Regions from separate parts of the Caballeronia sp. 11_S32 genome, predicted to be linked through region 2. Evidence: predicted binding sites of a transcription regulator. Region 2 holds the regulator's gene; each other region holds the start of a gene.
The links. The regulator FliA, encoded in region 2, starts transcription of late flagellar genes. The targets are predictions, from matches to a motif close to CTAAAGTTTNNNNNNNNNNNGCCGNTA.

Region 1: AC1Z32_RS14295 (flagellin N-terminal helical domain-containing protein) is a predicted target of FliA. The motif match lies at 3,557-3,583, and genes of this name have one in related genera.
Region 3: AC1Z32_RS23985 (DUF4088 family protein) is a predicted target of FliA. The motif match lies at 4,928-4,954, and genes of this name have one in related genera.

What each region holds. Positions count from the first base shown of each region.
Region 1 is NZ_JBXOWH010000003.1:575,101-581,608, forward strand. Features, by position in the region: gene AC1Z32_RS14285 (flagellar protein FliT) at 1-263, opposite strand, end outside; gene fliD (flagellar filament capping protein FliD) at 285-1,826, opposite strand; gene AC1Z32_RS14295 (flagellin N-terminal helical domain-containing protein) at 2,001-3,458, opposite strand; gene AC1Z32_RS14300 (aldo/keto reductase) at 3,703-4,650, shown strand; gene rpsU (30S ribosomal protein S21) at 5,020-5,232, shown strand; gene AC1Z32_RS14310 (phospholipase D-like domain-containing protein) at 5,344-5,703, opposite strand; gene AC1Z32_RS14315 (hypothetical protein) at 5,738-6,163, opposite strand.
Region 2 is NZ_JBXOWH010000003.1:318,242-324,749, forward strand. Features, by position in the region: gene AC1Z32_RS13075 (Rieske 2Fe-2S domain-containing protein) at 1-619, opposite strand, end outside; gene AC1Z32_RS13080 (diguanylate cyclase domain-containing protein) at 811-1,905, shown strand; gene AC1Z32_RS13085 (RNA polymerase sigma factor FliA) at 1,910-2,641, opposite strand; gene AC1Z32_RS13090 (MinD/ParA family ATP-binding protein) at 2,660-3,562, opposite strand; gene flhF (flagellar biosynthesis GTPase FlhF) at 3,555-5,342, opposite strand; gene AC1Z32_RS13100 (thiamine pyrophosphate-binding protein) at 5,640-6,508, shown strand, end outside.
Region 3 is NZ_JBXOWH010000003.1:2,625,085-2,631,592, reverse strand. Features, by position in the region: gene AC1Z32_RS24010 (MATE family efflux transporter) at 1-203, opposite strand, end outside; gene AC1Z32_RS24005 (RNA-binding S4 domain-containing protein) at 433-654, opposite strand; gene AC1Z32_RS24000 (hypothetical protein) at 978-1,460, shown strand; gene AC1Z32_RS23995 (hypothetical protein) at 1,523-1,783, shown strand; gene AC1Z32_RS23990 (ATP-dependent helicase) at 1,935-4,064, shown strand; gene AC1Z32_RS23985 (DUF4088 family protein) at 4,077-4,841, opposite strand; gene AC1Z32_RS23980 (AzlD domain-containing protein) at 5,007-5,330, opposite strand; gene AC1Z32_RS23975 (AzlC family ABC transporter permease) at 5,327-6,016, opposite strand; gene AC1Z32_RS23970 (helix-turn-helix transcriptional regulator) at 6,214-6,508, opposite strand, start outside.

The DNA.
Region 1 (6,508 bases), 260 kb from region 2:
CTGGCGCCGTCCATCGAGCGGCGATAGGCCGCAGCAAGCGATGCCTGCGCGGCCGCCGAGCGTGCGGCCACGGCATCGATGCTCGCCTGAATCTTGCGGATGAGCGCGAGCGCATCGGCGGGCTGTTCCGCCTGCAACGCCATCACGAGCGGCGCGCGCGCTTCCGTGAGCTCGGCCGCACGCACCCAGTCTTCCTTGCCGACCGCTTCTTCGATTGCCTCGGTCAATGTCCAGGCGTTCTGAATCAGTTCAATCTGGTTCATGATGCGTCGATCCTTCGGCGATTACTTCTTGGCGTCAGACATCGCACCAGCGCTGTTCGAACCGCCGAAGAGCGCCGTCAGATAGCTGGATTGCTGCGTCATCGACGACATCAGCGTGTTCAGCGCCGTGAACTGCTGGTTATATGACGTCGTCAATTGCTGCGTATAAGCGGTGAGCTGCGTCTGCTGATCGGCGATGTTCTTCAGATCAGTGTTCAGCGCGGTGGTGCGCGTGTCGATGATGCCGCCTGTCTGCAGGAACGAAGTCAGACTCTTGTTCAACTGCGCGGCGACGCCGTTGGTCGAGTTGAAGAGCGATGCAATCGTGCCGCTCTTGTTCGTGAGCGCATCGGTGAGCGCGTCCTCGTCGGTCTTGAGCGAGCCGTCGGGCTGCAGCGCGATGCCGATGGAAGCGAGATTGACCTGATCCTTGCCCGTCCCGATCGCGCGGCTGATCGTGCTCGAGATGGTGTTCTTGATCGAGTTCATCATCGAGTCGCCGAGCAGCGCGCCGCCTTGCGAACCGGCTGCCTGAGTCGAGTCGAACGACGTCAGCGATGACGCCGTGCTGATGAAGTTGTTGTACGCGGTGACGAACGCTTCGATCGTCGTTTTCTGGCCGCTGACATCCTGGCCGATCGTGAGCGTCTGCGTCGTGCCGACCGAGTCCGACGCGAGCGTCATCGAGACGCCCGTGATCGCGTCCTTGATCGTATTGCTCGAGCTCGATACGGCCGTGCCCGCGACCGTCAGATTCGCGTCCTGGCCGGCCGTATTCTGGTTCCAGCCGCCCGTGCTGTCGATCGACGTGTGCGCGGGCGTCGTGATGGTCTTGGTCGGATCGTTGGGATCGGGGGCCGTGCTCGCGGCGACAGTCGTCGTCTTGACCGCGAGCTTGTTGAGCGGCGACGTGCTGTCGTCCGCATCGACCGTGATATTGATGCCGTTGGACAGGCCCGTCGACGAGGAGCGCAACACGAGGTGCGCGCCGTCCGTGCCGTTGACGATGGTCGCCGTGACGCCCGGATTGTCGGACGCCGAATTGATCGCCGAAGCGATGCCCGAGAGCGTGTTGTTGCTGCTGTCGATCTTGATCGTGCTGGACTTGCCGTTGACGTTGATCGTCATCGAGCCGGTGCCGAGCGTGTCGGTCGACTTGAACGCGCCCGATGTGATCGACTGCGACGTCGCGATGTTCTGCACGTTCACCGAATAGCTGCCCGCGACCGCGCCGCTGCCCGCGGTGGCCGTGAGACCCTTGCCGTCAGCGGCGGCGGTGAAGGCGGAAAGCGTGGTGCCGTTCGCGAGGTTGGTGATCGAGCTCTGCAGCAGCGAGAGCACCGACTTCAGCGTGCCGATCGCGGTGAGCTGCGTGTTGTCGGCCGTCTTCTTGTTGTTGAGCGCGTCGGTCTGTCCCGCGACCTTCGCGTTGACGATCGCGCTGACGAGCGAATTCACGTCCATCGTGGAGTTCGTGGAACCGCTGATGATCGACTGTGCGGCCTGCTGTACGGCGCTTGTCGGATCGACAGTGGAACCCGTTGTCGTGGAAACGGTGGTCATGAGTGCTCCGGTCGTATTGCTTCGCGATCGCTTGAAATTGAGCGGGAGTCGTCATCTCCCGAAAACGCGCACAGGGAGACGAGCTCCCGGTGCGCTGACTGCTTCGATGCTTTGTTACATCCGGCGCGCATTGTACTTGCCGATGCGCGCCGGCTACAGCTTAGGCGTTGTTGCTTAGCCGAGGAGCTTCAGAACTTGCTGCGGCATCGAGTTCGCTTGAGCCAGCACCGAGATGCCAGCTTGTTGCAGCACTTGAGCTTTCGACAGGTTCGCGGTTTCCTGCGCGAAGTTCGCGTCGGTGATTTGCGACTGTGCCGACGACAGGTTGGTCGACTGTTGCGTCTGCGTCGAAGCGATCGACGTGAAGCGGTTTTGCGCAGCGCCGAGGTTTGCTTGCAGCGAGTTGACCGTGTTCAGCGCGTTGTCGATCGAAAGGATCGCGGCGTTGGCGCCACCCGTCGAGCTGATGTCGATGTTCGCGAGGCTCGGAGCAGCGTTCAGCGTGCTGGCCGCGTCGACTGCGGTGTTGGCCGATACGTTCGCGGCCGACGTGAGCGAGAAAGTCGTCGGAGTCGTCGTTGCGCCTGCGGTCACCGTCAGGAACGACTTCGCAACCGAGCCGGCGGCAATGCCGTCACCGAGGCTCTTGCCGTCTTGGTCGAAGAACGTGACACCGCCTGCGCCGTCGGCCTTCGCCGTCACGGAGGTGATGAACGACGTCGTGGAAGAGGTTGCGTCCTTGCCCGTTGCCGCGTCGATGTTCAGGTTCGACACCGTGCCGATGACCGTGCCTGACTGCGCAGGAGCGCTCGGCGTATTCGCGGCGTTCGCCGTGCTCAGCGCTGCGAACTGGCTGCTCGGCGCGAGCGCGCCGCCGGCCTTGGCCGTGATCGTGCTCGGTGCGCCGGCCACGCTCGAAGTGACCGTGAACAGCGCGTCGCTGGCGGTCTTGTCGATGGCCTGGTTGTTCTGGTCCGTGAACGTGTAGCCGCCCTTGCCGTCAGCAAGGATGTTGATCGACGTGATGGCGGGCGTGGTGCCCGATCCCGCCACGGTGCCGTCGCTCTTCAGGCTGAGGCCGCTGACCGTGCCGAGCACCGAGCCCTTGCTTGCCGAGCCGCCGCCGAGCGAAGCCGCCGACACGCCCTGCGAGAAATCGACCGAGATCGATTGGCCGACGTTCGCGCCGATCTGGAAGCTCACCTTGCCGGCGGTGCCGTCGAGCACGTTCGAGCCGTTGTACGTGGTTTGCGAAGCGATACGGTTCACTTCAGCGATACGCTGGGCCACTTCCTTTTGCAGAGCAGCCTGGTCGGTCGAGGAGAGCGAGCCCGTCGCCGATTGCACCGCGAGCTGGCGGATACGCTGCAGGTTGTCGGAGATCTGGCTCAAACCGCTCGATGCGGTTTGCGTCATCGAGACCGCGTCGTTCGAGTTCGACACGCCTTGGTTCAAACCGTTGATCTGCGACGTCATGCGCGACGCGATTGCCTGACCAGCAGCATCGTCAGCAGCGCTGTTGATGCGCTTGCCCGACGACAGGCGGGTGATGGCCGAAGACAGCGCGCTCTGGGTGCTGTTGAGGTTCTGCTGTGCAACCAGCGAGTTGATGTTGCTATTGATACCGATCATTTGTTCTCTCCTGGGAGACTGTATCTGGCTTTGGCTTTGGCACCGAGTGTTGCCTTGGCGGTCCTGCGCTCGGTGATAGCCGGCCGCCTACTTGTGGTTATCGGGCCCCTCGAAAAAAACTTAAGCCCCGCGCAAACGATTTGCGTAACGAATTCCTTCGTAAGCCTCCAACGCGTCTCCCGGCAAGGCTCCCGTTTCGCGCGTATGCTTTTTCGTCCGTTCCCCCTCGCATCCGGAGCACTCAATGCAACAACGCATCGGCACATCGGACCTGCAAGTCGCACCGCTCGTCTTCGGCGGCAACGTCTTCGGCTGGACCGCCGACGAGCGCACGTCGTTCTCGATCCTCGACGCGTTCATCGATCACGGCCTGAATTTCATCGACACTGCCGACGTCTATTCCGCCTGGGCCGACGGACACCAGGGCGGCGAATCGGAGACGATCATCGGCAAGTGGTTCAGGGAAAGCGGCAAGCGTCATCAGGTGGTGCTCGCGACGAAAGTCGGCAAGCTAAGCACGCGCGCCGGCCTGAGCGCGGCGAACATCGCGGCGGCCGTGGACGACTCCCTGCGGCGGCTCAAGACCGATTACATCGACGTCTACTTCTCCCATTTCGACGATGACGAAACGCCGCTCGGCGAAACGCTCGACGCGTATCAGAAGCTCATCAAGGCGGGGAAGGTCCGAGTGATCGGCGCGTCGAACTACACGGGCGAGCGGCTCGAAGAGGCGTTGAAAGTCGCGAAGGATTCCGGCCTGCCCGCCTATCAGATCCTTCAGCCCGAATACAACCTCTACGACCGCGAAGGCTACGAAACCGGTCTCGAACCGGTGGCCGAACGGCACAAGATCGCGGTCGTGCCTTACTACGGGCTCGCGAGCGGGTTTCTGTCGGGGAAGTACCGGTCGAAGGCAGACACGCAGCACAAGGCGCGCGGCGCGCGCGTCGAAAAGTATCTGAATCCGCGCGGCTTCAGGATTCTCGACGCACTCGACGAAGTGGCGAAGCGCAACGAAACCACGCCCGCGACGGTCGCGCTCGCGTGGATGATCGCGCGGCCGAGCGTAACCGCGCCGATCGCGAGCGCGACATCGGTGAAGCAACTGGAAAGCCTCGCCGCCGCGACGCGTCTTAAGCTCGCCGGCGAAGACATCGCGCTGCTCGACGAAGCCGGTGCCTGGGAGAAGTGAAGGCAGAAATAAATCTGTTGCATCAATGGGTTGGGCCGCTCGAGGTGGTTGGCAGGGGCGCGGCGTTCTGGTAACATCGCGCCCGAATCGAGAAATGTGCCCGATTTCCTGCCTTCGCCGCTGAAAAAAGCAACGTCAATACAACGTTAATGAGCAGCGGCGAACGGCTCCGAAACGCGCCTTCGTGTGGTTCTTTCGAAAGCGCATGCCGCTTCCGCGGTTGAATCTCAACTCTCTCTTTTCCGGCCTCCGTGGCCGCTTTGCTCGTGTCCGCCGCCCATTTTCATGTCGGCGGACGATCGGAGTGCCGGGGCGCGGCGGCTTTTATCGTCGCGCGCTTAGAAATACGTTTAGCAAAACAGGATTTACATGACCACTATCGTCCTCAAAGAAAACGAGCCGTTCGATGTCGCGATTCGGCGTTTCCGCCGCACCATCGAGCGCAATGGCCTGATCGCCGAACTGCGCGAGCGCCAGTCGTACGAAAAGCCGACCACCGAGCGCAAGCGCAAGAAGGCAGCTGCCGTCGCGCGTCTGCGCAAGCGCCTGCGCAGCCAGATGCTGCCGAAGAAGATGCACTGAGCATCCTGTTCGGGCGAGGATCGAATCCTTGCCCTGAACGGCAAAACGGCGGTGCGACCCGTAAGGGCGCACCGCCGTTTCGTTTGCGGCTCCGGCTTAGAGCCTGCGCGCTCAGACGAACGCGTGACGCTTGCCGAGCGCCGCGAGCAGTTGCGGCCACTCTTCGACATCGGCGTAGTCGTGAACTTCCTCGAGCTCGATCAGCAGATCGACGATGCTCGGGTCGTACGCGTTCACGTTCGACGCGTAGAGCGCCTGCAATAGCTTGCCGTCCTGCGCATGCCGATAGTAGGAAATGCCGACGCCTTCGAGGTCCGGGTCGTACAGTTCGTCGCTCACGAGCGAGCCGATCGCGCACTTGCGGCCTTCGGGACTTCGCAGCCGGCACGAACCGTTGTCGTCTTCCGAGACCGCGCGCTGCGCCAGTAAATGCGTGCTGACGCGCTCGTAGATCTCTTTCGCGTTCAACATCGTGATAGGGCTCAACATCACAGCACCCGCAATATCAAGCAGCCGTTTTCAGAAGCTCGGCGGACAGCCCGAACTGACGCGCGATCGACGTGAGCCGCTCGCGCCATTCCCATTTGCCGAAGACGTCATGCACGTTCTGCAGACACGAGAGCAATTCGACGGTATTGGGATCGAACACGTTGATGCGCGAACGCAGAAGCGCGCGCCTGAGCGCCGCGACGCCGACATCCATGTAGGTTGGAATCTGCTCGGGCGGCTTCGCGATGTAGCGGATGGGCACGCCTTCCATCGCGCTGACATAGTCGCGCGGCTTGATGAAGCTGCCGACGGGGCAGCCGCCGCAGTATCCGCGATAGGCGCCGCCGCCGTGAGGCAGCAACGCCGCTTGCCCTTGCACGAAGAGATGCTGTACTGCGCTGTTGAAAATCTCCTGATGGGTCAGGAAGTTCAAGCTTTTCATGATCTTCTCCCCTGCGCCCCTGCGCAGCGGCCATGCGTTGGATATTCGAGAACCTGCACCTGCTGCACCGGAGCTGCGGCATCGTTGCGAATATGGCGCAACCTGAATCGACGCTTAGCCGCCCGGACACTGCTTCGAGCACGACGGATTTCCCGGCCTGGGCGTGCGGTTTCACAGCGCCCTGTATTGTGCTCGCGTCGGATTTCTACACTCAGTGAACGATCCGTACCCCGTCAGTTATAACGGTTCGGCCCGGTAAAAAGGTGCGCCAGCGCACGCGAAAACGCCATTTTTACACGGACCGCACGCTCGTGCAGTGCGGAAAACCCGGCCGAGAGCCTTGTC
Region 2 (6,508 bases):
GAATGCCCGCGGGCTGCCAGTATCGGCACTGCCGCGCCTCCAGCCCTCCATCGGTCACAAGGACTTCATAGTCAGGCACTTCCGTATGCGCGTCTTCGCCGAGAATGCCCTCGTGCACGAACGAAAAGTGCGCCATGTCCAGAAAATTCTCGACGACGCGCGGCGCCGATGACCTCACCATCTGCGGCGCGAGATTGATGCGCCGGCCGCCGGGAATCGCGGCTTCGGGAAAAAAATCGAGCGCATGAGCAGGCTCGCCGAAGCACATCCAGATAACGCCGTACTTCTCCTCGCTGACGTACGTCGTCGTGCAGACACGCTTCGATGGACGCAGCGACGGATTCGACGGAATCCGCAAACACTGTCCCTCGATGTCATAACGCCATCCGTGATACGGACACACGATCTGATCGCGCATCACGTGCCCGAGCGACAACTGCGCGCCCCGATGCGGACAGTAATCGCGCCACACGTGCGCCGCGCCGACGCTGTCGCGCCACACGACGATCCGCTCATCGGCGACGATGAACCCGCGCGCCCCGCCCTCCGGCACGTCGTCGCTATTACAGACCGGCAGCCATTCGGCCGTTAATGAGGCTGAGGAAGATTCGTCGCGCATCACGGTGAATCGGAAAAAGTCGTTCGAAAGCCGTTCTTACACGAAACACAGCGTCTTCGCAAAACGTTGCAAAATAGCGGATCGCTCGCTCGGTGCAATTCGATGCCACTCCATCCCACCGATGCCATGCGACGGGGCCGCAGTACATAACAGCAAGATAAAAGAAAGAAATCACCATCCAGGGGTTCAGTATGGAGCAGGCGCATCAACCGGCACGCCGGGCTTATGCCTTCGCATGGTCCGAGCACCGGAATCCCGAACGCGAGCAGGCCACGCTGCGGGTCTGGATGGGTGCGGCGGTTCTTCTGGCATACGGCATCTACGCGTGGCTCCATCCGTCGCACGATGCATCGATGGTCATGCGCATTGTCGCGCTGTACGTGTCTTATGGCGCCGTCACGCTCTTGATCGTCAGCCGCATGCGCTCGCCTTCGGTGAAGCGTCTCACGGCGACGACCATCGCCGATCAGACGCTGCTCGGGCTCGCGCTCGCCGCGGGCGGCGCCATCGGGCTGCCGCTCATCTGGGTGATGTTCTGGTTTCTGATCGGCTCGGGATGCCGCTATGGCAAGCGCACGCTCGCCGTTTCATGCGCGACGGCGCTCGTCATCGTCGTGGCGCTCGCGCTCTGGCAGCCGTGGTGGCATGCGAATATCCCCGCCGCTATCGGGCTGGGCCTGAGCGTGCTGGGCGCATCGGTGTATCTGAGCGTGCTCGTCGACCGGCTCGGCAACGCGAATCGGGATCTCGCGCGTCAGGCATCGACCGATCCGCTCACCGGCCTGTCGAACCGTTATGCGCTGGAGCAGATCGTCGATCGCGCGATGTCCGCGCCCGAAGCCGATGGCGACAGCGCCACCGCGCTCCTCCTCATCGATCTCGACGGCTTCAAGGAAGTGAACGACACCTACGGCCACGCCGTCGGCGACATGCTGCTGCAGGCCTTCGCGCAATCGCTCGGCAAGCGCATGCGCAAGACCGATACCATCGCGCGTCTGGGCGGCGACGAGTTCGTCGTGCTCGCGCATCAGGTGCGCGATCCCGCCGCGGTGCTCGCGATGGCCGACAGCATTCACTCGGTGCTCGCCGCGATCACCTCGGTGCAGGAGCGGCCGGTGTCGGTCTCGGCGAGCATCGGCGCATGCCTGCTTTCCAGCGCGACGGCCGCGCATCAATCCGGCATGACCGCCGTGCTACGCGCCGCCGACCGCGCGATGTATCGCGCGAAAAGTCTCGGCGAAGGCAAGACCGTGTTCGCCGAGACGCGCGACTTCGAAATGAACTAAAGCATCAAGCCTCGACGCCCGTCCACGCCTGCTCGCGCAGCTTCGCGCGAAGACGCGCCACCGCCTGGCTGTGCAACTGGCACACGCGCGATTCGCTCACTTCCATCACCGCGCCGATTTCGCGCAAGTTCAGGCCGCGTTCGTAATAGAGGCTCATCAGCAGCTTCTCGCGCTCGGGCAGCTTGTCGATGGCCTCGATCAGCGCGCCGCGCAAGCTGTCGTCGAGCAACGCCGAAAGCGGATCCGAACGGTCGACGCAATAACGGTCGAGGAACGGCTCGTCGTCGGCGGAGCGGTCGAAGTCTTCGTAGTAGATCAGCTGGCTGCCGTGCAAGTCCTGCAGCATCGACTGATACTCGGGAAGCGGCATGTTCATGTGCTCCGCGATCTCCGTCTCGCTCGCCGAGCGGCCGAGGTTCTGCTCGACCTTGTGCACCGCCGATTCCACTTCGCGCGATGTCTTGCGCATGCTGCGCGGCAGCCAGTCGTTCGCGCGCAGCTCATCCAGCATCGCGCCGCGAATGCGCTGGCTCGCGTAGGTCTCGAACTGCGCGCCTTGATCTTCCTTGTAGCGGCTCGCCGCGTCCATCAGGCCGATCATGCCGGCCTGGATGAGATCGTCGAGATCCACGCTCGCCGGCATCTTGGCGACGAGTTGAAGCCCCAGCCGGCGAACGAGCGGCGCATATTTCGTCAGCACGTCCGACTGTGAGAGTTTGCCTTGGGCGTTATACATCTTGGTCACCTATCTTGATCACATCGACGCCGTGCTGCTCATTGCATGCTCGGAAAGCCAGGCTTCCCGCACGCCGTGACCAGAGTCGCCTACCGGAATGCGCGCGTTTCTCTGGCTCTCCGTCTTCGCCGGATAAGGCGCGGGACGCATCGGCCAGTGCAGGAGCTCCGCCGCGATCGCGCGGTAGTCGCGCGCCGCGGCCGTGGCCGGGAACGCTTCGACTGCGCAGCGCGAGAGTTCCTTCGCCCGAGCGACGCGCGCATCCTCGGACACATACCCCGCCTGCACGAGCGACACGGCCAGATACCGGCTCGCGACGCCCGACAGGTTGTCGAACGCGACCGCCGCGTCGGCCGGGTTCTGCACGTGATTGATGAGCACGCGGAACTGGCCGATCGCGTGGGCGTAGTGCAGGCGCTTCATGCACGCATACGCCTCGGTGATCGCCGACGCGGCCACCCGCGTCACGACGAGAAAGTCATGCGCCTGCGCCGCGAGGGTCGACAGCGCGCCGTGGCGATCGAGCTGCGCATCGATCAACACGATGTCCGCCGGACCGTCGAGCAAGGCGCGGCACTGCGCGGCGTCGTGAACGATGCGCTCGTCGCGCGGCGCCGCGATCAGCGAGAAGCCGAACGGCGTGCGCTCGACGGTATCCGCCAGCGTGCGCCGTCCCGACATCACCGCGGCGAGCGCGCCTGCATCGGACAGGCCCAGCATGCGGCTCACCGATCCCGCGTCGCGATGCTCGTCGATCACGAGCACGTCCTTGCCGTGCACGGACAGCGCCGCGCCGAGATTCAACACCGCCGACGTGCATCCGATGCCCGCCGGCCCGCCCGCGACCGCCACCACGCGCGAACCGGCGCGCGTGAGGAGCCGTCGCAGACCTTCCGCCTGGTCGAGCACGAACTTATCCAAAGCGCACCTCATGCATGTCGGTCGTGGCGCGCGCGGACAACGCCGAGAGCAGCGCCGGCACTTCCTCGTCCTGCGGCACGAACGGCGAGCCGTCGCGCGGAATGCAGAACGCGCTCTTGATGAGAAAGCGCTTGGTCGCGACGTACAGGTTCTCCGGCACCTTCTGGCCGGTCGACACGTAATGCACGGGCAGCTTGTAGCGGATGACCGTATCGAGGACACCGCCGAGATTCGTGGCTTCGTCGAGCTTCGTCAGGATGCAGCCCGCGAGCGGCGGCTGATCCGGCGCGCTCTTGTAGGCCTGCACGACTTCGTTGAGCGTGTCGCCGTGGCTCGTCGCGTTGAGCAGCAGGATGCGCTGCACCGGATGACCCGCGCCGCACAGCATCGCGATCTGGTCGGAGACCATGCGGTCGCGCTGGCTCATGCCGATCGTGTCGATCAGCACGATATGTTTGTTGCGCAGCTCGGACAGCGCGAGCTGGAGGTCGGCGCCGTCCTTCACCGCGTGCACCGAAACGCCGAGAATCTTGCCGAAGATGCGCAGTTGCTCGTGCGCGCCGATACGGTAGCTGTCGGTCGTGAGCAGCGCTACCTTGCTTGCGCCGAAGCGCATCACGCAGCGCGCAGCGAGCTTCGCGGTGGTCGTCGTCTTGCCGACGCCCGTCGGGCCCATCAGCGCGAACACGCCGCCGCGCTCCATCAGCGCGTCTTCGCTGTCCATCACCGGGATGTTCGATTCGAGCACTTGCTGAACCCATTCGAGCGCGCCTTCCACGCTCTCCATCTCGGGCATGTTGTCCATCATCATGCGCACGAGTTGCGCGGAGAAGCCGGCGGAAAAGAGGCGCTTGGTCAGCGCGCCGCCCGTCGGATTGCGACGCTGGCGCTCGCCCCACATGAGACCGGAGAAGTGCTCTTCCATCATCGAGCGCATCGACGAGAGCTCGTTCATCACCGTTTCGTTGACGACCTGCTCCATGCGCGCGCGGATCGCTTCGGTGACGACGGCCGCCGCGTTCGCGGGCAGGCCTTCGAACGCGCTTTCCGGCGCGGCGTGTGCAGCGTGTGCAGCGGGCGCATCGGCGCGCGGCGCGCTCGCGTTTATCTTCTGCGCGGCGCGGCGCGCGGCGGCTTGCGCGGCTTCGCGAGCCCAGTCAGGGGTTTCGACCTTCGACTCGACGGCTGCTTCGGCACGCTTCGCCTGCGCTTGCTGACGCAGCGCGTACTTGCCCGCTTCCGCCGTTTGTTCGGCGCGCGGCTCTTGCACGGACACCGTCTTCGGCACGCCCATGCCGCGCGCGATCGCGGCGGATGCCGTGAGCGGCCGGTTCGACGGCATCGTCGCCTGCTGCGCGATGCGCTTCGCGTGCTCGATCAGCCACGGATTCGAATCGGCCATCGTGCGCGGCGCTTCGTCGTCGGATGCGGTTTCGTTCGATCGGGCGTGGTCTTCTTCATCGTCGATGTCGGTGTTCGCGCCGAAGACCGACGAGAACACGTCGCCGCTCGCATACGGATTCGCGGCTGGCTGCTTCATCGGCATCGCGGCGGCGGCGGCGGCGGCCAGCGCGGCGCGCGACGTGCCGGCCGAGCGCACTGCCTGCTCTTGCGCTGCGGGCGAAATCGATGCGATATCGCTATCCGCGACGCCGACGATCTCGACGGAGCCGTCATCGAGCGTGCGATTCGACAGCACCACGGCATCGGGTCCGAGCGCTTCACGAACCTGGCGCAATGCGTCGCGGCTGTTCGCACCGATGAATTTACGAATGTCCAAACTTGCCCCCGATGAGGTGAGACTGCGATCTTTGCTAGGCGGGCCCGCCTGGCTCATTGCCGTGCCCGCTTTTCAGTGAGGCCATTATTGCGAACTTCCCCTTTTGTCCATCGCTGGATAAAGGGTGAGAAAAAGGGGTATTTCGGCTGATGGAAACGCGACGGCGCGCTCTTCGGAAAAAGATTCCGTCTCGCGCTTTTCCGGACACGCGCGCGACGGCGTAAGCTCTAGGGTCTGTTCGCCCACGATCCGGCTCGCCTCGAGACGCGTCCGGACATTCCAAGGAGACTTCTTCGCATGGCGTCCGCTGTCCCCTCCGCGCAATCCGCAGCTCCCCAAGGTCAAACCACCGGCGCGCGCCTCGTCGTCGATGCGCTCGTGCATCACGGCGTCGAACGCGTGTTCTGCGTTCCCGGCGAGAGCTTTCTCGCCGTGCTCGATTCCCTGCACGACGAAACCTCGCAGATTCAGACGATCGTCTGCCGTCACGAGGCGGGCGCGGCGAACATGGCCGAAGCGGTCGGCAAGCTGACCGGGCGGCCGGGCATCGCGATCGTGACGCGCGGCCCTGGCGCTACGCACGCGTCGATCGGCGTGCACACCGCGTTTCAGGATTCGACGCCGATGATCCTGCTCATCGGCCAATGCGCCCGCGATCACATGGATCGCGAGGCGTTTCAGGAAATCGACTATCGGCGGATGTTCGGGCAGATGGCCAAATGGGTCGCGCAGATCGACGATCCACGCCGCGTGCCGGAATACCTGAGCCACGCGTTTCACACGGCGACGTCGGGCCGCCCGGGTCCTGTCGTGCTCGCGCTGCCGGAAGACATGCTGACCGAAACGGTCGACGCCGCGCCGCCCGCGCCGCGCTATCAGCGCGTGGCGGCGTCGCCGTCGGCGGCGCAGATCGAACGCCTGCGCGAAGTGCTCGCGAGCGCGAAGAAGCCGTTCGTGATCGCGGGCGGCAGCGGCTGGACGGCCGAGGGGACGCAGGATTTCGCGCGCTTCGTCGAGCAATGGAAGCTGCCGGTGGGCTGCGCGTTCCGCTATCAGGACACGCTTTCGAACGAGCATCCGAACTACGCGGGCGATGTCGGTCTCGGCATCAATCCGGCGCTCGCCGCGCGCGTGCGCGACGCCGACGTGCTCTTCGTGCTCGGCCC
Region 3 (6,508 bases), 2.3 Mb from region 2:
AAGAGGTTCGCGCCGAGGCCGCCCGCGGCGAGCGCGTCGGGGCCGAGCGAGCCGAGCAGGATGGTGTCGGTGACGCCCATCGCCATCTGCGAAAGCTGCGCGATGGCGAGCGGCGCGGCGAGGCGCGCCGTGTCGACGGCGTGACGCGAGAGGCTCGGCGGTCCTTGATGCGCGCGCGTGGCGCGCGTGACTTGCGGTTGCATGGTCGATCGGGTGGAAACAAAAGGCCGCGCACATGCACGGCCGGACTGGAACGCGAGGGGGCGAAAAGCGGAGCGCGATGCGCAACACGCGCTGACGGAGAACCGACGCTGAAAACCCGGCGCTGAAACCAGAACGAAAGACGTCTAGCTTATTGCGTCGCGCGCGGCGTGTCGATGACGCGTTCTCTTATGAGCGATATTCCGAACCGCGCGGGGCTGCCGAGACGTGCTAGTCGGGCGCGCGCACGTGGATCGTCTGGCCGTCGAGCTTCACCTTCTGGCCCGCGCGGATCTTGCAGGTCTTGCGCGTCTCGACTTGCCCGTCGACGGTGACATCGCCCATCGCGACGCGCGCTTTCGCCGAGCCGCCGCTGTCCGCGAGGCCCATCAGCTTGAGCAGATTGTGAAGTTCGATGAAGTCGCCCGTGAGGGTGAATTTGAGTGGCGGCATGGGACGGGCGAAGCGGGAAAGCGGGAAAAGACCTCAATCATAAACCACCGCGACCGGCGCGCCGCCGCGGTGCCGGGCACGAGCTGTGCTGTTTCCCCGAAAGACCGGTAATCGAAACGCAAGCGAGCGCGTTGGCAAATGTAGCCAGATGAAACCGTCGGTAACAATGACTGGTTTTCGCGAACTCGCCCGATCGACGGCTGGTCCGATGTTTTGATCGATGCAGCTTCGGTCATCTTTTTCCAATCGACAAAAGTCGCGCGGATCGCTCGTTTCACTGCCGTAAGAGCGCCGCCGACGCCAACTAAAGAGAGGACTAACTTATGACTCGCGCACGAATCCTTTTAATCGGTTCCGCCATTGCCACGCTCGCCGCTTCGGGCGCCTACGCGCAAACCACGACGCAGTCCGCGCCGGTGCAGCCGATGCAGCCGCAAACCATGCAGCCGATGCAGGCCGCGCCGGGCACCGCCGCACCGGGGCAAATGCAAGGGCAAATGCAAGGCCAGATGCCCACGCAGGCCCAGCAGCCGGTGACGCCGCCGCAGCAAAACGTCGTCGCGCCCGCGCCAACCGATCCGCTCGTCCAGCGCCGCAACGCGAACGCCGAGGCGAACGCCGAATACAGCGCGTCGAAGAAGGCATCGAAGGCCGAGTTGAAGGCGCAGAACCAGCAGGCCAAGGCGCAATACAAGGAAGAGCTGAAGAACGCGAAGATCAACCGCAAGGCGGACAAGGATGCCGCCAAGGCGGAACTGAACGCGACGGAGCCGGGCACGCCGAAGGACACGGGCCTGCAGCACTGAGCGTGAAGCGCCGTGAGGCTGGCTGACTGTCTCGCGGCATCGGGAAAAAGAGGGAGGACATCATGAATAGAAAAGCCAACGCACTGCTGGCCGCGCTCGTCGCGGGCACGTTCGCGAGCATGAGCGCGGCATCGTTCGCGCAAACGACGAGCGACGCGCCAATGACCCACGCCGACAAGAAGGCCGCGAAGAAGCAGGCCGAAGCCGACAAGGACGCGGCCGTCGCACAGGCCAAGGCCGACAAGAAGAAGACCGAGTCGCAGTCCGAAGCCAACGAAGCCGCCGCCGACGCGAATCTGAAGAACGCGAAGAAGGCGCAGTAACCCGCGCTTCTGCCGCGGTGCGAGCCCGGTTCCCTGCGAGCCGGGCTCGCTGCTTTTTGGGGCCAAAAGCCCTGACGCGCCAAAGACTTGCGCGCGCGGGTTGTATGGATATACAGTGTGCGTCACTCTTTTCCCGCGCTTTCTTCCTCACGTGCTCACGCTTCCCGACACCGCCGACGCCGCTTCCGAATCCACCGCGAAACAGGTCGCCGACTATCTCGCGAAGCTGAACGAGGCGCAGCGTCAGGCTGTCGAATTCGGCGTCGATGAACCCGGCCGCGCGGGCGGGCCGCTTCTCGTGATCGCGGGTGCGGGGTCGGGCAAGACCAATACGCTTGCGCATCGCGTCGCGCATCTGCTGGTGAAGGGCGCGGACCCGCATCGCATTCTGCTGCTCACGTTTTCGCGCCGCGCGGCGCTCGAGATGACACGGCGCGTGTCGCGCATCGCGATGAACGCGCTCGGCACGCGCAGCGCCATCGCACAGGGCCTCACGTGGTCGGGCACGTTTCACAGCGTCGGCGCGCGCCTGCTGCGCGATTACGCCGATCTCGTCGGGCTCGCGCCGTCGTTCACCATCAACGACCGCGAGGATTCCGCCGATCTCATGAACCTCGTGCGGCACGAGCTCGGTTTGTCATCGAAGGAAAAGCGCTTTCCGGCCAAGTCCACGTGCTTCGCGATCTACTCGCGCGTCGTGAATACGGGCGCGTCGCTGGCGACCGTGCTCGACCAGTCGTATCCGTGGTGCCGCGAATGGGAAGCCGATCTGAAGCGCCTCTTCGCCGCGTACGTCGCCGCGAAACAGGCGCAAAGCGTGCTCGACTACGACGACCTGCTGCTCTACTGGTCGCATCTCGCGGCTGAGCCGTCGGTCGCGGCGGATCTCGCGAGCCGCTTCGATCACGTCCTCGTCGATGAATACCAGGACACCAACCGCCTGCAGGCGTCCATCCTGCTCGCGATGAAGCCGGACGGGCGCGGCCTCACCGTCGTCGGCGACGATGCGCAGTCCATCTATTCGTTCCGCGGCGCGACGGTGCGCAACATCCTCGATTTTCCGGGCCATTTCGAGCCGCCCGCCGCCACCGTCACGCTCGATCGCAACTATCGTTCGACGGAGCCGATTCTCGCGGCGTCGAACGCGGTGATCGGGCTCGCGTCCGAGCGCTATACGAAGAACCTCTGGACCGACAAGGCCTCGGCGCAGAAGCCGCGCGTCGTCTCCGTCGCCGATGAAGCCGATCAGGCGCGCTATGTCGTCGAGAAAGTGCTCGAAGCCCGCGAAGGCGGCATGAAGCTCAAGGCGCAGGCGGTGCTCTTTCGCGCCGCGCATCACAGCGCGACGCTCGAAATCGAGCTCACGCGGCGCAACATTCCTTTCGTGAAGTTCGGCGGGCTCAAGTTTCTCGATTCGGTCCATGTGAAGGACGTGCTCGCGGTGCTGCGCTGGGCGGAGAATCCGCGCGATCGCGTCGCGGGCTTTCGGGTCGCGCAGTTGTTGCCCGGCATCGGGCCGGCCATCGCCGGGCGCTTGCTGGATAGCGTGAGCGCGCCTGACGCGGTTGCGCCGAGCGCAATTGCCACGTTCCAGGCCCCGGCGCGCGCGAGCGAAGACTGGCCGCGCTTCGTCGGTCTGATGGCGAAGCTCTGCGGCCGCGAATCGGGCTGGCCAGCGGAGTTCGAGATGATCCGGCGCTGGTACGAGCCGCATCTCGAACGCAATCACGAAGACGCGGCGATCCGCATCGGCGACGTATTGCAGATGGAAAGCATCGCGTCGACGTATCCGACGCGCGAGCGCTTTCTCACCGAACTCACGCTCGATCCGCCCGACGCGACCAGCGACGAATCCGGCGTGCCGATGCTCGACGAAGACTATCTGATTCTTTCGACCATCCATTCGGCGAAGGGCCAGGAATGGCGCAACGTGTTCGTGCTGAACGGCGTGGACGGCTGCATTCCGTCCGATCTCGGTACGGGCAGTGACGAGGAAATCGACGAGGAGCGGCGGCTTTTATATGTTGCGATGACGCGCGCGAAGGAAGACCTGCACATCGTCACGCCGCAGCGTTTCTACGTGCACAACCAGACGCATCTCGGCGACCGGCACGTGTGGGCGCAGCGCACGCGTTTTATTCCGCCTCATCTGATGCAGAACTTCGAAGCAGCCGCGTGGCCGCCGGTGATCGCACCCGCCGCGCCAACAGCGGCGGGGCTCGCGGCGGCCGCGAAAGCGAAGATCGATATCGCGGCGCGCCTGAAGGGAATGTGGGACTGAGAGCGGTCGCGCTCAGCGCTGCGCGCGCGAGGTTCGCGGTGCGCGCGGCGTCGGCGAGAAGATGCTGCGCAGCCACGCGGCGAAGCGCGTGAAGCCGTCGTAAGGCTCTTCGACGAACAGTTCGGGCCGCAGCGCGCGCAGATACTCGAGCACCTGCTGCGCTTCCTGCTTCTGGATCGAGCCATAGAAAATGCCGAGCCGCAGCAGGCAGCGCAATTCGCCGAGCTTCTCGCGCGCGGTCGATCCGATGCTGGCTTCCACCGAAATCTTCGTTTCATATACGCGCTGACGCAGCGAATCGGCGAGACGCCACGCGGGCGTCTGCATCTTCTCTTCGACGTCGCGGATATCCGCCGCCGCCGACTTGATCTGCGAGGCAAGCACGTCCACTTGCGACACGTCGCCCTTCGCCTCGGTGACGATGGCCGTCGCCCATTCGCGCGACGCCCTGACGAGATCCTCGGCGGTCCAGTCGGCGCGGATCGCGAACGCGAAGCCGTGCTCGGCCGCCTGACGGATCAGGATTTCGACGACATCCGGAAACTCCTTGTCGAGCGCGCGCTTCGCCCACGCATACTGGCCGTGCGTGAGCATGCGCTGCACCGCCTGCTCGGTGAGCGGCGTGTTGTTGTCGAGCAGCTTCGCGCGCAGGAAGTCCTCGAACGACGGTGTGACGAATTGTGGATCCAGCTTCAGCGACAGACGCAGAAACGCTTCGAAGTCGCGCTCCAGCGAAGCGATCGTCTCGTCGCGAAGCGAAAGGGTGATTTGACGCATGTTGGTTCCCGGTTCCGCTTCTCGGCTTGCCGATGGCGGGAAATGCTTGCGGCGCCGCTACTCAGGCGGAGTCCATTCGTTTCTGATATCGGCGCGTTTTCCGGGAACTTGAGGTTTCTTCGAGGCTTTTTGAAAGCCGATCGGCAGCGAACCGGCGGGAGACGTTCAGCGCAGCACCACGAACTGCCAGAGAAAAAACACCGCGAGCGACACCGCGATCGTCAAGAGCGGCCGCTTCGTGAGCGCGCAAACGATGATCGCGACGATCGCCGCCACCAGTTGCGGATTGCGCCAGGTGATCTCGGCGCCGTTGCCGTGCGGCGAGACGGTCATCGGCACGATGATCGCGGTGAGCACCGTCACCGGCACGAACGAAAGGGCCGTGCGCACGACGGGCGGAAAGGGCAGGCGCTCGCCCAGCACGAACACGGCGGCGCGGATCGCATACGTGACCACAGCCATGCCGATGATCAACCAGACGTAGTTCATTGCGTGCGCTCCTTCGGATTCTTCAGGCGGTTTTTCTCCTGCGGGCGATTTTCCATCAACGTGAGCGCCATGCCGACCGCGACGCCCACGAGCACGGCCGCGAGCAAGCCGAGCTTGTACGGCCAGCCCTGCCACGCGAACGACAGCACGCCCGAGGCGAGCGCCGCCGCGACGAAGCGCACCGCAACGAGCTGCGGCACGATGATCGCAATGAAGGTCGCGACCATCGCGAAGTCGAGTCCGAGCGATTTCAAGCCGGGGAAGGCCGCGCCGAACAGCAGGCCAATGAGCGTCCACATCTGCCAGTTCAGATACATCGCCACGCCGGAGCCGAAGAAGTAATGCGGACCGGTTTCGCCGGGCGGGCGCTTCTGATAGTGCGCGTAGGCGACCGCGAAGACTTCATCGGTCATGATGCCCGCGAGCGCCCAGCGCCAGCGGCGCGGCAGATGCGCGACATAGGGCGCGAGCGTCGCCGAATACAGCACGTGACGCAGATTGACGACGAGCGTCGTCGCCCAGATGACGGCGAAGCTCGCGTGCGATGCGATCAGCCCGACCGCGATGAACTGCGCGGAACCCGCGAACACCGCGAGCGACATCAGCTGGCCGTGCCAGAGCGTGAGCGGACTTGCGGTGACGAGCGTGCCGAAGATCACGCCGAAGGGCGCGGCACCGACCATCATCGGGATGGTGTCGCGGGCGCCGGCGGCGAATTCGCGCAGCGCATGGCCGGGCGGTTGAGCGGACGGATGCGCGGACGATTGCACGGACGGTTGAGCGGGTGTTGCTTTCAAGATTTCCTCCTATGGAAGCGAGGATACGTAAAACGCCGGTTCGAATGCTTGTACGTTCTTGCGCTTTCGCGTCGCCGGAACGCGGATCAGCGCCAGCGGCCGGGCGGCACGCCGAACGTGCGCTTGAAATGCCGCGTGAAATGGCTCTGGTCGGTGAAGCCGCTCGCCGCCGCTACATCGGTCACGGAGGCGCCCGCGCGCAAAGCAGGCAGCGCGCGCACGATGCGCATCTGGTTGCGCCACGCGTGCGGCGCGAGTCCCGTTTCGCGGGTGAAGAGGCGGGCGGCGTGGAAGGTCGAAAGGCCGACCGTCTGCGCCAGCTCGGCGAGGGTGAGCGGTTCGAGCAGATCGTCGGCGAGGCGGGATTTCATCGTTTCGACG